4 regions of the Cytobacillus sp. QJM3NY_8 genome follow, and region 3 is predicted to be linked to each of the others. Evidence: a T-box and tRNA genes for the amino acid it is inferred to sense, from the RefSeq annotation. Region 3 holds a T-box; the other regions hold tRNA genes.
What was found. The T-box of region 3 lies ahead of tyrS (tyrosine--tRNA ligase). A T-box ahead of a tRNA ligase gene usually reads a tRNA of that ligase, here a tRNA-Tyr.
Positions count from the first base shown of each region.

Region 1: it has a tRNA-Tyr gene. The T-box ahead of tyrS (tyrosine--tRNA ligase) is inferred to sense a tRNA for this amino acid. The anticodon was not compared.
Region 2: it has a tRNA-Tyr gene. The T-box ahead of tyrS (tyrosine--tRNA ligase) is inferred to sense a tRNA for this amino acid. The anticodon was not compared.
Region 4: it has a tRNA-Tyr gene. The T-box ahead of tyrS (tyrosine--tRNA ligase) is inferred to sense a tRNA for this amino acid. The anticodon was not compared.

Region 1 is NZ_CM149681.1:482,414-485,596, reverse strand. It holds tRNA gene AC0VZ9_RS02570 (tRNA-Ile) at 602-678, opposite strand; tRNA gene AC0VZ9_RS02565 (tRNA-Gly) at 685-758, opposite strand; tRNA gene AC0VZ9_RS02560 (tRNA-Cys) at 773-846, opposite strand; tRNA gene AC0VZ9_RS02555 (tRNA-Gln) at 854-928, opposite strand; tRNA gene AC0VZ9_RS02550 (tRNA-His) at 954-1,029, opposite strand; tRNA gene AC0VZ9_RS02545 (tRNA-Trp) at 1,041-1,114, opposite strand; tRNA gene AC0VZ9_RS02540 (tRNA-Tyr) at 1,122-1,205, opposite strand; tRNA gene AC0VZ9_RS02535 (tRNA-Phe) at 1,228-1,303, opposite strand; tRNA gene AC0VZ9_RS02530 (tRNA-Asp) at 1,329-1,405, opposite strand; tRNA gene AC0VZ9_RS02525 (tRNA-Met) at 1,409-1,482, opposite strand; tRNA gene AC0VZ9_RS02520 (tRNA-Ser) at 1,668-1,760, opposite strand; tRNA gene AC0VZ9_RS02515 (tRNA-Met) at 1,784-1,860, opposite strand; tRNA gene AC0VZ9_RS02510 (tRNA-Ala) at 1,879-1,954, opposite strand; tRNA gene AC0VZ9_RS02505 (tRNA-Pro) at 1,976-2,052, opposite strand; tRNA gene AC0VZ9_RS02500 (tRNA-Arg) at 2,058-2,134, opposite strand; tRNA gene AC0VZ9_RS02495 (tRNA-Gly) at 2,142-2,216, opposite strand; tRNA gene AC0VZ9_RS02490 (tRNA-Leu) at 2,223-2,307, opposite strand; tRNA gene AC0VZ9_RS02485 (tRNA-Lys) at 2,323-2,398, opposite strand; tRNA gene AC0VZ9_RS02480 (tRNA-Val) at 2,573-2,648, opposite strand; tRNA gene AC0VZ9_RS02475 (tRNA-Glu) at 2,653-2,727, opposite strand; rRNA gene rrf (5S ribosomal RNA) at 2,751-2,867, opposite strand; rRNA gene AC0VZ9_RS02465 (23S ribosomal RNA) at 3,071-3,183, opposite strand, start outside.
Region 2 is NZ_CM149681.1:175,774-178,956, reverse strand. It holds gene rocF (arginase) at 1-500, opposite strand, end outside; tRNA gene AC0VZ9_RS01005 (tRNA-Ala) at 716-791, opposite strand; tRNA gene AC0VZ9_RS01000 (tRNA-Gly) at 799-873, opposite strand; tRNA gene AC0VZ9_RS00995 (tRNA-Lys) at 942-1,014, opposite strand; tRNA gene AC0VZ9_RS00990 (tRNA-Gln) at 1,169-1,243, opposite strand; tRNA gene AC0VZ9_RS00985 (tRNA-Tyr) at 1,309-1,392, opposite strand; tRNA gene AC0VZ9_RS00980 (tRNA-Thr) at 1,409-1,484, opposite strand; tRNA gene AC0VZ9_RS00975 (tRNA-Val) at 1,490-1,565, opposite strand; tRNA gene AC0VZ9_RS00970 (tRNA-Glu) at 1,570-1,644, opposite strand; tRNA gene AC0VZ9_RS00965 (tRNA-Thr) at 1,672-1,744, opposite strand; tRNA gene AC0VZ9_RS00960 (tRNA-Asn) at 1,780-1,854, opposite strand; rRNA gene rrf (5S ribosomal RNA) at 1,874-1,990, opposite strand; rRNA gene AC0VZ9_RS00950 (23S ribosomal RNA) at 2,243-3,183, opposite strand, start outside.
Region 3 is NZ_CM149681.1:4,360,800-4,363,982, reverse strand. It holds gene AC0VZ9_RS22355 (transglycosylase domain-containing protein) at 1-1,014, opposite strand, end outside; T-box leader at 1,170-1,395, shown strand; gene tyrS (tyrosine--tRNA ligase) at 1,473-2,732, shown strand; gene rpsD (30S ribosomal protein S4) at 2,829-3,183, opposite strand, start outside.
Region 4 is NZ_CM149681.1:1,199,904-1,203,086, forward strand. It holds rRNA gene AC0VZ9_RS06330 (23S ribosomal RNA) at 1-836, shown strand, start outside; rRNA gene rrf (5S ribosomal RNA) at 1,023-1,139, shown strand; tRNA gene AC0VZ9_RS06340 (tRNA-Asn) at 1,160-1,234, shown strand; tRNA gene AC0VZ9_RS06345 (tRNA-Ser) at 1,238-1,328, shown strand; tRNA gene AC0VZ9_RS06350 (tRNA-Glu) at 1,345-1,419, shown strand; tRNA gene AC0VZ9_RS06355 (tRNA-Val) at 1,424-1,499, shown strand; tRNA gene AC0VZ9_RS06360 (tRNA-Met) at 1,509-1,582, shown strand; tRNA gene AC0VZ9_RS06365 (tRNA-Asp) at 1,586-1,662, shown strand; tRNA gene AC0VZ9_RS06370 (tRNA-Phe) at 1,686-1,758, shown strand; tRNA gene AC0VZ9_RS06375 (tRNA-Thr) at 1,777-1,852, shown strand; tRNA gene AC0VZ9_RS06380 (tRNA-Tyr) at 1,870-1,953, shown strand; tRNA gene AC0VZ9_RS06385 (tRNA-Trp) at 1,961-2,034, shown strand; tRNA gene AC0VZ9_RS06390 (tRNA-His) at 2,046-2,121, shown strand; tRNA gene AC0VZ9_RS06395 (tRNA-Gln) at 2,180-2,254, shown strand; tRNA gene AC0VZ9_RS06400 (tRNA-Gly) at 2,259-2,333, shown strand; tRNA gene AC0VZ9_RS06405 (tRNA-Cys) at 2,352-2,425, shown strand; tRNA gene AC0VZ9_RS06410 (tRNA-Leu) at 2,454-2,542, shown strand; tRNA gene AC0VZ9_RS06415 (tRNA-Leu) at 2,566-2,647, shown strand.

The DNA of each region.
Region 1 (3,183 bases), 1.4 Mb from region 3:
AAATGCTGAAATACTAACAAAAGCACAGTAATATCAAGGCTTTCTTCCAATGAATTTTGTACTGGCAAGCATAACGATTCACAAATAATTCACAAAAAGTTAATTCACCTGATTTGTAATGAATCTCAAGCTTTAAAAGATTAATGTAAAGAACATAAGGATTTGAGATTTTAAGTTAGAATTTTGATGAAGTATGTAAACTATCGTCTTAAACTAATCGGCAGGTTAATAAAATTTAAGGAAAACTGGGGGATATTTTGGATGTTTTGTAATTTTGGCTTTTTCATTAACAGCTGGAGCATTCTTGAAATATTTTCAGATGATAAAGTTAAGGAACTGAATAATAGAGGAAAAGAGTTGGAAGATAAAACAGAATGAAAATCAAGCGGCCGATACTAACCTAACGAGAGATTGAATATCGTAGAGAAAAGGTGAAAAAACACAGTATGGATAAACTCCATATGTATTAGTATAATTACCAAATACCTCAAGGGACGGGATTTTACCATAGAAATATAAATCGGTCCAATAACCGTTTTATATTTCTCCAATACAAAAAAACTAACTCCTATTGGAATTAGTTTGAAAATGGTATGTATAATGGTGGGCCTAAATGGACTCGAACCATCGACCTCACGCTTATCAGGCGTGCGCTCTAACCAGCTGAGCTATAGGCCCATATGTTGGAGCGGGTGAAGGGAATCGAACCCTCATCATCAGCTTGGAAGGCTGAGGTTTTACCACTAAACTACACCCGCATATGATTATGGTTTGGAGGCAACACCCGGATTTGAACCGGGGATGGAGGTTTTGCAGACCTCTGCCTTACCACTTGGCTATGCTGCCTTAAAAATGGCTGGGCTAGCAGGATTCGAACCTGCGAGTGACGGAGTCAAAGTCCGGTGCCTTACCGCTTGGCTATAGCCCAATAATATTGCTGTCAAAAAGAATAATGGGGCGATTGATGGGAATCGAACCCACGAGTGTCGGAGCCACAATCCGATGCGTTAACCACTTCGCCACAACCGCCACTATCCTACTGGCAGGGGTAGCAGGAATCGAACCCACATCAAAGGTTTTGGAGACCTTCGTTTTACCATTAAACTATACCCCTATATAAATGGTGGAGGGGGGCAGATTCGAACTGCCGAACCCGAAGGAGCGGATTTACAGTCCGCCGCGTTTAGCCACTTCGCTACCCCTCCACGTCTGATAAGACTTAGGAAATGGTGGCTCAGGACGGAATCGAACCGCCGACACAAGGATTTTCAGTCCTTTGCTCTACCGACTGAGCTACTGAGCCACATATTATTTACTTTTTGTAAAAATGGCGGTCCGGACGGGACTCGAACCCGCGACCTCCTGCGTGACAGGCAGGCATTCTAACCAACTGAACTACCGGACCAGATTGCGGGGGCAGGATTTGAACCTACGACCTTCGGGTTATGAGCCCGACGAGCTACCGGACTGCTCCACCCCGCGATAGTATTATTAATGTGATTATTCTATGCTCACATCTAGCATTTCATCTCGCAGCTTATTCAATGAAGTACCGCCCCGATTTCAGAAAGATTATCCAAGCAGCAACTCAATCGGTGCGCTGAAGTAATTCCTTCGAAGATTATTCGGTCGTGCTCCACCCCGCGATAGTATTATTAAATAAAATATGGAGGAGGAAAGGGGATTCGAACCCCTGCGCGGTTTGACCCGCCTGTCGGTTTTCAAGACCGATCCCTTCAGCCGGACTTGGGTATTCCTCCGATATGATACAAAATAAGCATATTGGTAGCGGCGGAGGGGATCGAACCCCCGACCTCACGGGTATGAACCGTACGCTCTAGCCAGCTGAGCTACACCGCCAATGTGACTAAATATTTATGGTGGAGCCTAGCGGGATCGAACCGCTGACCTCCTGCGTGCAAAGCAGGCGCTCTCCCAGCTGAGCTAAGGCCCCATGTAATAAAAGAAGTGTCCCTGGTCGGGAAGACAGGATTCGAACCTGCGACCCCTTGGTCCCAAACCAAGTGCTCTACCAAGCTGAGCTACTCCCCGTAATATGGCGCGCCCGAGAGGAGTCGAACCCCTAACCTTTTGATCCGTAGTCAAACGCTCTATCCAATTGAGCTACGGGCGCAAAATAATGGAGCGGAAGACGGGATTCGAACCCGCGACCCCCACCTTGGCAAGGTGATGTTCTACCACTGAACTACTTCCGCTTAAAATGGTGCGGGTGAAGGGAGTCGAACCCCCACGCCTTGCGGCGCCAGATCCTAAGTCTGGTGCGTCTGCCAATTCCGCCACACCCGCAATATGAAATTAAAATGGTGAGCCATGAAGGACTCGAACCTTCGACCCTCTGATTAAAAGTCAGATGCTCTACCGACTGAGCTAATGGCTCATACTTTTATGAGATTTCCTAAATTCTGATAAGTACAGTCAGATGTTCCAAAGCTAAACCGCTTTGTCACAGATTGCTATTCGGGTGAAGAGTCTCACTGATGCTGCAATCTGCTCTACCGACTGAGCTAATGGCTCATACCTTAAGAGTAGCAAATAGCTTTTTCAAAAGTTATGGTGGAGGATGACGGGATCGAACCGCCGACCCTCTGCTTGTAAGGCAGATGCTCTCCCAGCTGAGCTAATCCTCCAAAATGGTGACCCCTACGGGATTCGAACCCGTGTTACCGCCGTGAAAGGGCGGTGTCTTAACCGCTTGACCAAGGGGCCATATATAATTACCCAATTAGGGTGCCCGGCAGCGTCCTACTCTCACAAGGGGACAGCCCCTAACTACCATCGGCGCTGAGAAGCTTAACTTCCGTGTTCGGTATGGGAACGGGTGTGACCTTCTCGCTATCGCCACCGGACTATTTGGTTGAAGAAACTTCGTTCCCTCAAAACTAGATAATGCATGAAGAAGCATTTGCCGAGTATTCACCAATGACTTGTCTAGCTTCGGCTCCTAACTTCTCGGCCGTTTCGATCCGTCCCTCCAAATCCCAAAACCAGGATTTGAATGGCCGGCTCTCCAACGTCTCTCGAAGTTGAACAGTCGCCTCCGCTTTTCGTTTTGGTTAAGTCCTCGATCGATTAGTATCAGTCAGCTCCACATGTCGCCACGCTTCCACCTCTGACCTATCAACCTGATCATCTTTCAGGGATCTTACTAGCTTGACGCTATGG
Region 2 (3,183 bases), 1.1 Mb from region 3:
GGCTTAACCTTTGGAGCATATCCCCCTACATTGGTTAAAAGCGGGTGGCCAATTCCCAGGCTTACCGCAAGAGGCATGCCATGTATGTTCCCTGAAGGTGATGTTTCAGCTGTATTTAAATCCCCGTGGGCATCATACCAGATTACCCCAAGATTTTTGTAGTGCTTCGAAACACCGGCCAATGTTCCAATTGCGATGCTGTGATCCCCGCCCAGTACTAATGGAAAAGAACCACTTTCTATTGCTTTATCAACTTCTTCGCCCAGTTTTTCTGTTTTTTCAGCAATAAGGTCCAAGTTTCTAAGATTTGATTTTGGATCGATTTGAACTTCCGGACGGCCGATGGCAATATCGCCCTGGTCATGGATTTCTTCGAATAAACACTTTAATCGCTCATTCACACCGGCATATCGGATCGCACTTGGCCCCATGTCCACACCGCGTCTCATCTGGCCAAGATCCATTGGCATTCCAATTATCGATAATTTCTGTCTTTTCATAGTAAAGTCCTCCCTTTCCCTTCATACTCATATTTTAACCGCTTTCAAACACATGACTCAACTCGACAAAATCGTGTATATATATGCGGCTGCCGGAAAAAGAAGCTTCTAAAAATACCATAGTAACTTTCTAAGTTTTGCCACTTATTGTTTTGTGAAATAAAATAAAAAATCCCTAAACCATGCTGGTTTAAGGAATGTCGTATTATGTATGATGGTGGAGCCTAGCGGGATCGAACCGCTGACCTCCTGCGTGCAAAGCAGGCGCTCTCCCAGCTGAGCTAAGGCCCCATTTATTTGGAGCGGAAGACGGGATTCGAACCCGCGACCCCCACCTTGGCAAGGTGATGTTCTACCACTGAACTACTTCCGCAAACATATTTATATTCACAAGTAAGACCTTCAGGACTCGATTCCCAAGGTCTGTGTTTTTCTATAAAGTGAGCCATGAAGGACTCGAACCTTCGACCCTCTGATTAAAAGTCAGATGCTCTACCGACTGAGCTAATGGCTCGAAATATAATTCTGATGCCTAAACTTCATTTGCAGATGTGCTTCAAAGCCCTGCGGTCTTTGTCGCAGATTTTAAAAGCTTGCCATTCAGGATGTAACGCTTCGATGCTGCAATCTTTTAAAATCCTCTACCGACTGAGCTAATGGCTCAAAAATGGCTGGGCTAGCAGGATTCGAACCTGCGAGTGACGGAGTCAAAGTCCGGTGCCTTACCGCTTGGCTATAGCCCAATAATTACAAAATAAAAAGGACATTCATAGCTTGTCCAGTTTTTTGTGTTTTTATTAAAAATAAATGGTGGAGGGGGGCAGATTCGAACTGCCGAACCCGAAGGAGCGGATTTACAGTCCGCCGCGTTTAGCCACTTCGCTACCCCTCCATCTATAAAAAAAAGATGGTGCCGGCGAGAGGACTTGAACCCCCAACCTACTGATTACAAGTCAGTTGCTCTACCAATTGAGCTACACCGGCAAATATGGTGGAGGATGACGGGATCGAACCGCCGACCCTCTGCTTGTAAGGCAGATGCTCTCCCAGCTGAGCTAATCCTCCATTATGGTGACCCCTACGGGATTCGAACCCGTGTTACCGCCGTGAAAGGGCGGTGTCTTAACCGCTTGACCAAGGGGCCTAGTACTCTAGTTGTCTACATTAAAAGAGCTTCCAACCGGGCTCGAACCGGTGACCTCTTCCTTACCATGGAAGTGCTCTACCTGCTGAGCTATGGAAGCAACAGCTCATAATTCCCAAAAGGGCTTTATGGAAATGGCTCCGCAGGCAGGATTCGAACCTGCGACCGTTCGGTTAACAGCCGAATGCTCTACCACTGAGCTACTGCGGAAAAGTGGTATTTGTAAACAGCCCGGCAGCGTCCTACTCTCACAAGGGGACAGCCCCTAACTACCATCGGCGCTGAGAAGCTTAACTTCCGTGTTCGGTATGGGAACGGGTGTGACCTTCTCGCCATCGCCACCAGACTATTTTCAAAAGACAAGTATGATTATACTTTCTTTTAATGTTTTTTTCAAGAGGAAATTTCATTTTTTCGTTCCCTCAAAACTAGATAATGTATGAAGAAGCATTTGCCGAGTATTCACCAATGACTTGTCTAGCTTCGGCTCCTAACCTCTCGGCCGTTTCGATCCGTCCCTCCAAATCCCAAAACCAGGATTTGAATGGCCGGCTCTCCAACGTCTCTCAAAGTTGAACAGTCGCCTCCGCTTTTCGTTTTGGTTAAGCCCTCGATCGATTAGTATCAGTCAGCTCCACATGTCGCCACGCTTCCACCTCTGACCTATCAACCTGATCATCTTTCAGGGATCTTACTAGCTTGACGCTATGGGAAATCTCATCTCGAGGGGGGCTTCATGCTTAGATGCTTTCAGCACTTATCCCTTCCGCACATAGCTACCCAGCGATGCCTTTGGCAAGACAACTGGTACACCAGCGGTGCGTCCATCCCGGTCCTCTCGTACTAAGGACAGCTCCTCTCAAATTTCCTGCGCCCACGACGGATAGGGACCGAACTGTCTCACGACGTTCTGAACCCAGCTCGCGTACCGCTTTAATGGGCGAACAGCCCAACCCTTGGGACCGACTACAGCCCCAGGATGCGATGAGCCGACATCGAGGTGCCAAACCTCCCCGTCGATGTGGACTCTTGGGGGAGATAAGCCTGTTATCCCCGGGGTAGCTTTTATCCGTTGAGCGATGGCCCTTCCATGCGGAACCACCGGATCACTAAGCCCGACTTTCGTCCCTGCTCGACTTGTAGGTCTCGCAGTCAAGCTCCCTTGTGCCTTTACACTCTGCGAATGATTTCCAACCATTCTGAGGGAACCTTTGGGCGCCTCCGTTACTTTTTAGGAGGCGACCGCCCCAGTCAAACTGCCCACCTGACACTGTCTCCCGCCCCGATAAGGGGCGCGGGTTAGAATTTCAATACAGCCAGGGTAGTATCCCACCGACGCCTCCACCGAAGCTGGCGCTCCGGCTTCTCAGGCTCCTACCTATCCTGTACAAGCTGTACCAAAATTCAATATCAGGCTACAGTAAAGCTCCACGGGGTCTTTCCGTCCTGTCGCGGGTAACCTGCATCTTCACAGGTACTATAATTTCACCGAGTCTCTCGTTGAGACAGTGCCCAGATCGTTACGCCTTTCGTGCGGGT
Region 3 (3,183 bases):
ATTTTTTGCGAGAATCTTAGTCATGATGTTTACTGCACGTTCTTCAATTTCATACGTCAAATATGGGTACTTTTCCAAAGGGCTTTCTGAAGGCGTAGTGAAATCCTTGGTCAGGTCGTAAGCCAAAGCTTCCTCATATTGCTTCTGGTCAATCTTTCCGTCGTCATACATTCTTTTCAGAACAGTTTTCATCCTGGAGAAACCTGGTTCCAGATTTTCTTTGACCGTTCCTTCCCTTGTAAAAGGAGTGTAGCCGAATGGACTCTGCGGCAGCCCTGCTATGAATGCAGCCTGGGGCAAGGTTAATTCTTTTGCACTCACCCCAAAAATGCCTTTGGCAGCTGCTTCAACTCCGGCAATATTACGTCCGGATGCATTTCTTCCAAAGGTAGATACATTCAGATATGCTTCCAATATCTCTTTTTTATCAAAGAATTTCTCCAATCGCAAAGCAAGCAGAATCTCTTTTGCTTTCCGCTCGAAAGAAACTTCATTCGTTAAGATTTGGTTCTTTATCAGCTGCTGTGTAAGTGTACTTCCGCCGGATTGAACAGATGAATTTGTTACTTCCTGGAACAGTGCGCGCATGATCGCTTTTGGCACCACTCCGTCATGCTCGTAGAAATATTCATCTTCAGTAGCTACAACTGCGTTAATTAAGTGTTCCGAAACATCATCAAGCTTAACTTCCTCACGTTCCAGGTCAGTCCGGAGCTTCCCTAAATAAACATTATCGGCAAAATAAATTTCCGATGTTTCTGCATAGTCATAAATATCTTTTTTCATGCTGGCATAAGATCGGATTGGCTCATCCTTTACCAGCGACGCGAAGTAACCTGCTCCAAGTCCCCCCGCAAATGAACCGCCAATGACAGCTAAAATGAGAAACAGCAAAGTAAGGTTCCAGACAACCTGGTAAGTAATGCTCGCACCTTTAGCTGCTTTTTTATTCCCGAAAAGGCCCGGAGTTTGCCTCAATTTATTAAATAACATCTGAAACTTTTCTTTCATCATATCAATCCCCCTAAAATCACATCTATTATAGCATATTGCGACATAGTAATATGACAAGGTTCGCCATTTATCTGAAATTTCCTTTTTTCGCACAGGCATTTGACATTTGGCTGATTTATATGATAAAAATGTTTTATCTTAGACGTTTAAATATTTTATAGGCATTGATGGGAACCCAGTAATGCTTCTATCCCTGTTTCAGAAAGCCGGCGTTCGCTGCGAGCCGGTACAAATAGAAGTATGAATTACCTCCCTGAGCTTTCACTGTCAACCTGCCCAGCAGTTATAGCAGTGGACGGATTATCCGTTATTCTGAAAGAGTGGAGGACAGCTGTCCTCAATTTGGGTGGTACCGCGCAAAAATGATCATGCGTCCCTGCATATTTGCAGGGGCGTTTTTTGTATGGGTGATTCCCTGTTAATGCCTTGAAAATAGCCGTTAAATAGGAGGAGTTAAGATGAGTTTACTTGAAGATTTGCAATGGAGAGGGATTATTTATCAGCAGACAGATGAAGAGGGCATTGAGAACACTCTCGGTAAAGAAGCAATCTCTTTATACTGTGGTGTAGACCCAACAGCTGACAGCATGCACATTGGGCATCTGTTGCCGTTTTTGACATTAAGGCGCTTTCAAAAGGAAGGCCATCGTCCAATCGTTCTAGTAGGCGGGGCCACTGGCCTGATTGGAGATCCAAGCGGTAAAAGCGAAGAGCGGAAGCTGCAGACGCTGGAAACTGTAGAGCATAATGTGAACTGCATAAAGAACCAGCTAAAAAGAATTTTTGATTTTGAAGGTGAAAATGGTGCAATCATGGTTAACAACTATGATTGGGCAGGGTCCATGGATATTGTTACATTCCTGCGTGATTACGGGAAACATGTCGGAGTCAATTACATGCTCGCTAAAGACACCATTTCTTCCAGACTGGAAACGGGAATTTCCTTTACAGAATTCACATACACCATCCTGCAGGCCATGGATTTCCTTCATTTATATGAGAATCATAACTGCAAAATGCAGATTGGCGGAAGCGACCAATGGGGGAATATCACAACCGGCCTTGAGCTCATCCGCAAAATGGCGCCTGAAGGGTCAAAGGCATACGGCCTGACCATACCTTTGGTTACGAAAGCGGATGGAACAAAATTCGGCAAAACGGAAAGCGGAGCAATCTGGCTTGATTCGGAGAAAACATCTCCTTATGAGTTTTACCAGTTCTGGATTAATACAGCAGATGCGGATGTAATCAAATACCTTAAGTTCTTTACATTCTTATCCCGTGAAGAAATTGAAGGCCTTGAAAAAGCTGTTCAAGATGAACCGCATCTCCGCAAAGCCCAAAAAGCACTTGCTGAAGAAATGACACGCATGATTCATGGAGATGAAGCATTGGAACAGGCTATAAAGATTACAGCAGCGTTATTCAGCGGAGAAATTAAAAACCTTTCGGCTTCAGAGATAAAACAAGGCTTTAAGGATGTTCCATCTTATGAGCATTCTGAAGGAGGAGAATTGGGGATCGTTGATTTGCTTGTTGCTGCCAAAATCTCCCCATCCAAACGCCAGGCACGTGAAGATGTGACGAATGGCGCTGTTTCAGTAAATGGCGAACGCATAACGGAGCTTGACTACACTCTTTCTGATAAGGATAAGATTGAAGGCCAATTTACTGTCATTCGCCGCGGAAAGAAGAAATATTTCTTAATTAAATACTAATCAAAAAGCCCTCCTTTGATGGAGGGCTTTTTGATTATCTCAGAGTTTTCCGGACAACAAAAAAACTGCCGAAATGTATCGGCAGTTTTAAAATTATTAACGAGAGTAGAATTCAACGATTAGAGATTCGTTGATTTCAGCTGGAAGTTCAGAACGCTCAGGCATGCGAGTGAAAGTTCCTTCTAGCTTGTCTGCATCGAAAGATACGAAGTCAGGTACGAAGTTGTTAACTTCAATTGCTTCTTTAACGATGTCAAGGCTGCGAGATTTTTCGCGAAGTGTAATTGTTTGACCAGGTGCTACGCGGTATGATGGAATATCAACGCGAGATCCATCAACCATGATATGACCATGGTTAACTAGCTGGCGAGCTTGACGGCGAGTGCGTGCAAGACCTAAACGGTAAACCACGTTGTCAAGGCGTGATTCAAGAAGAATCATGAAGTTTTCA
Region 4 (3,183 bases), 2.1 Mb from region 3:
CCGTGGAGCTTTACTGTAGCCTGATATTGAATTTTGGTACAGCTTGTACAGGATAGGTAGGAGCCTGAGAAGCCGGAGCGCCAGCTTCGGTGGAGGCGTCGGTGGGATACTACCCTGGCTGTATTGAAATTCTAACCCGCGCCCCTTATCGGGGCGGGAGACAGTGTCAGGTGGGCAGTTTGACTGGGGCGGTCGCCTCCTAAAAAGTAACGGAGGCGCCCAAAGGTTCCCTCAGAATGGTTGGAAATCATTCGCAGAGTGTAAAGGCACAAGGGAGCTTGACTGCGAGACCTACAAGTCGAGCAGGGACGAAAGTCGGGCTTAGTGATCCGGTGGTTCCGCATGGAAGGGCCATCGCTCAACGGATAAAAGCTACCCCGGGGATAACAGGCTTATCTCCCCCAAGAGTCCACATCGACGGGGAGGTTTGGCACCTCGATGTCGGCTCATCGCATCCTGGGGCTGTAGTCGGTCCCAAGGGTTGGGCTGTTCGCCCATTAAAGCGGTACGCGAGCTGGGTTCAGAACGTCGTGAGACAGTTCGGTCCCTATCCGTCGTGGGCGCAGGAAATTTGAGAGGAGCTGTCCTTAGTACGAGAGGACCGGGATGGACGCACCGCTGGTGTACCAGTTGTCTTGCCAAAGGCATCGCTGGGTAGCTATGTGCGGAAGGGATAAGTGCTGAAAGCATCTAAGCATGAAGCCCCCCTCGAGATGAGATTTCCCATAGCGTCAAGCTAGTAAGATCCCTGAAAGATGATCAGGTTGATAGGTCAGAGGTGGAAGCGTGGCGACATGTGGAGCTGACTGATACTAATCGATCGAGGACTTAACCAAAACGAAAAGCGGAGGCGACTGTTCAACTTCGAGAGAAGTTAGGAGCCGAAGCTAGACAAGTTATTGGTGAATACTCGGCAAATTCTTCTTCATACATTATCTAGTTTTGAGGGAACGAAAAATAGTAAATTTCCTCTTGAAAAATGATAAAAAGACGGTATAATAATACTTGTCTTTGAAAAATAGTCTGGTGGCGATAGCGAGAAGGTCACACCCGTTCCCATACCGAACACGGAAGTTAAGCTTCTCAGCGCCAATGGTAGTTAGGGGCTGTCCCCTTGTGAGAGTAGGACGCTGCCGGGCTGTTTTACAAATATCACTATTCCGCAGTAGCTCAGTGGTAGAGCATTCGGCTGTTAACCGAACGGTCGTAGGTTCGAATCCTACCTGCGGAGCCAAATGGAGAGCTGTCCGAGTGGCCGAAGGAGCACGATTGGAAATCGTGTATACGCTAACCGCGTATCAAGGGTTCAAATCCCTTGCTCTCCGCCATTATTAATTCTATATTGGCCCCTTGGTCAAGCGGTTAAGACACCGCCCTTTCACGGCGGTAACACGGGTTCGAATCCCGTAGGGGTCACCATAATGGAGGATTAGCTCAGCTGGGAGAGCATCTGCCTTACAAGCAGAGGGTCGGCGGTTCGATCCCGTCATCCTCCACCATATTATTGTCGCGGGGTGGAGCAGTCCGGTAGCTCGTCGGGCTCATAACCCGAAGGTCGCAGGTTCAAATCCTGCCCCCGCAATTTGGTCCGGTAGTTCAGTTGGTTAGAATGCCTGCCTGTCACGCAGGAGGTCGCGGGTTCGAGTCCCGTCCGGACCGCCATTTTTACAATATTAATAATATTTGGCTCAGTAGCTCAGTCGGTAGAGCAAAGGACTGAAAATCCTTGTGTCGGCGGTTCGATTCCGTCCTGAGCCACCTTTACTGAATTGATTTGCCGGTGTAGCTCAATTGGTAGAGCAACTGACTTGTAATCAGTAGGTTGGGGGTTCAAGTCCTCTCGCCGGCACCATTTTTTTATGTTAATATGGAGGGGTAGCGAAGTGGCTAAACGCGGCGGACTGTAAATCCGCTCCTTCGGGTTCGGCAGTTCGAATCTGCCCCCCTCCACCATTTATATAGGGGTATAGTTTAATGGTAAAACGAAGGTCTCCAAAACCTTTGATGTGGGTTCGATTCCTACTACCCCTGCCAATTTTATAATGGCGGCTGTGGCGAAGTGGTTAACGCATCGGATTGTGGCTCCGACACTCGTGGGTTCGATTCCCATCAGTCGCCCCATAATTTTAAAGTAACAGTACGAGTATAACTCTCATATAAATGTAATATGAACGATCAATGGGCTATAGCCAAGCGGTAAGGCACCGGACTTTGACTCCGTCACTCGCAGGTTCGAATCCTGCTAGCCCAGCCATTTTGCGGAAGTAGTTCAGTGGTAGAACATCACCTTGCCAAGGTGGGGGTCGCGGGTTCGAATCCCGTCTTCCGCTCCAGAATAAACTTCAATTTATGGCGGCATAGCCAAGTGGTAAGGCAGAGGTCTGCAAAACCTTTACCACCGGTTCGAATCCGGTTGCCGCCTCCATAATCTAAATCTTGATTCGCTGATATACGCCGGGGTGGCGGAACTGGCAGACGCACAGGACTTAAAATCCTGCGGTAGGTGACTACCGTACCGGTTCGATTCCGGTCCTCGGCACCACAAGATTTACTACATTTTAATATGCCGGTGTGGCGGAATTGGCAGACGCGCACGACTCAAAATCGTGTTCCTTCTGGAGTGTCGGTTCGACCCCGACCACCGGTATCTAAAAAAAGGTTTCCCTATTGGGAAACCTTTTTTTGTTGTTTAATTAATATCTGTGCGAATTTTAAAGCTGAAAGCAAATATCAATGCAGCCCTTCTGCTGATTGTGATGCAAGTTGTTTCAATGCAGGGTTCCGAACGATTCAGAGGGTGGTTTCGAAATGGGGTTCTGTACTGTTCGGAAGTAATTCAAAAGGACATAATTATTGACTTAGCAGGAGGAAAAAAAACGATGTGTCCTAATGTTGTGAATTGAGCGGAACTAATAACTGAAGAGGCGAAAAAGAATCTCTAAATTTCGAAGATGTTATGTGAACGGAACTTATGCACCAAAATAGAGCCAGAAAGATTCGATGACTTTATGTGAACGGAACTAATGAAGCAGAATAGTGCCGTTCAGTTTCAAAGATGTCATGTGAATGGTACTAATGCAAGAGAATAGTGCCGTTCAGTTTCAAAGATGTCACGTGAATGGAACTAATGCAAGTGAATAGTGCCGTTCAGTTTCATGATGTCAAGTGAGCAGAACTAATGCA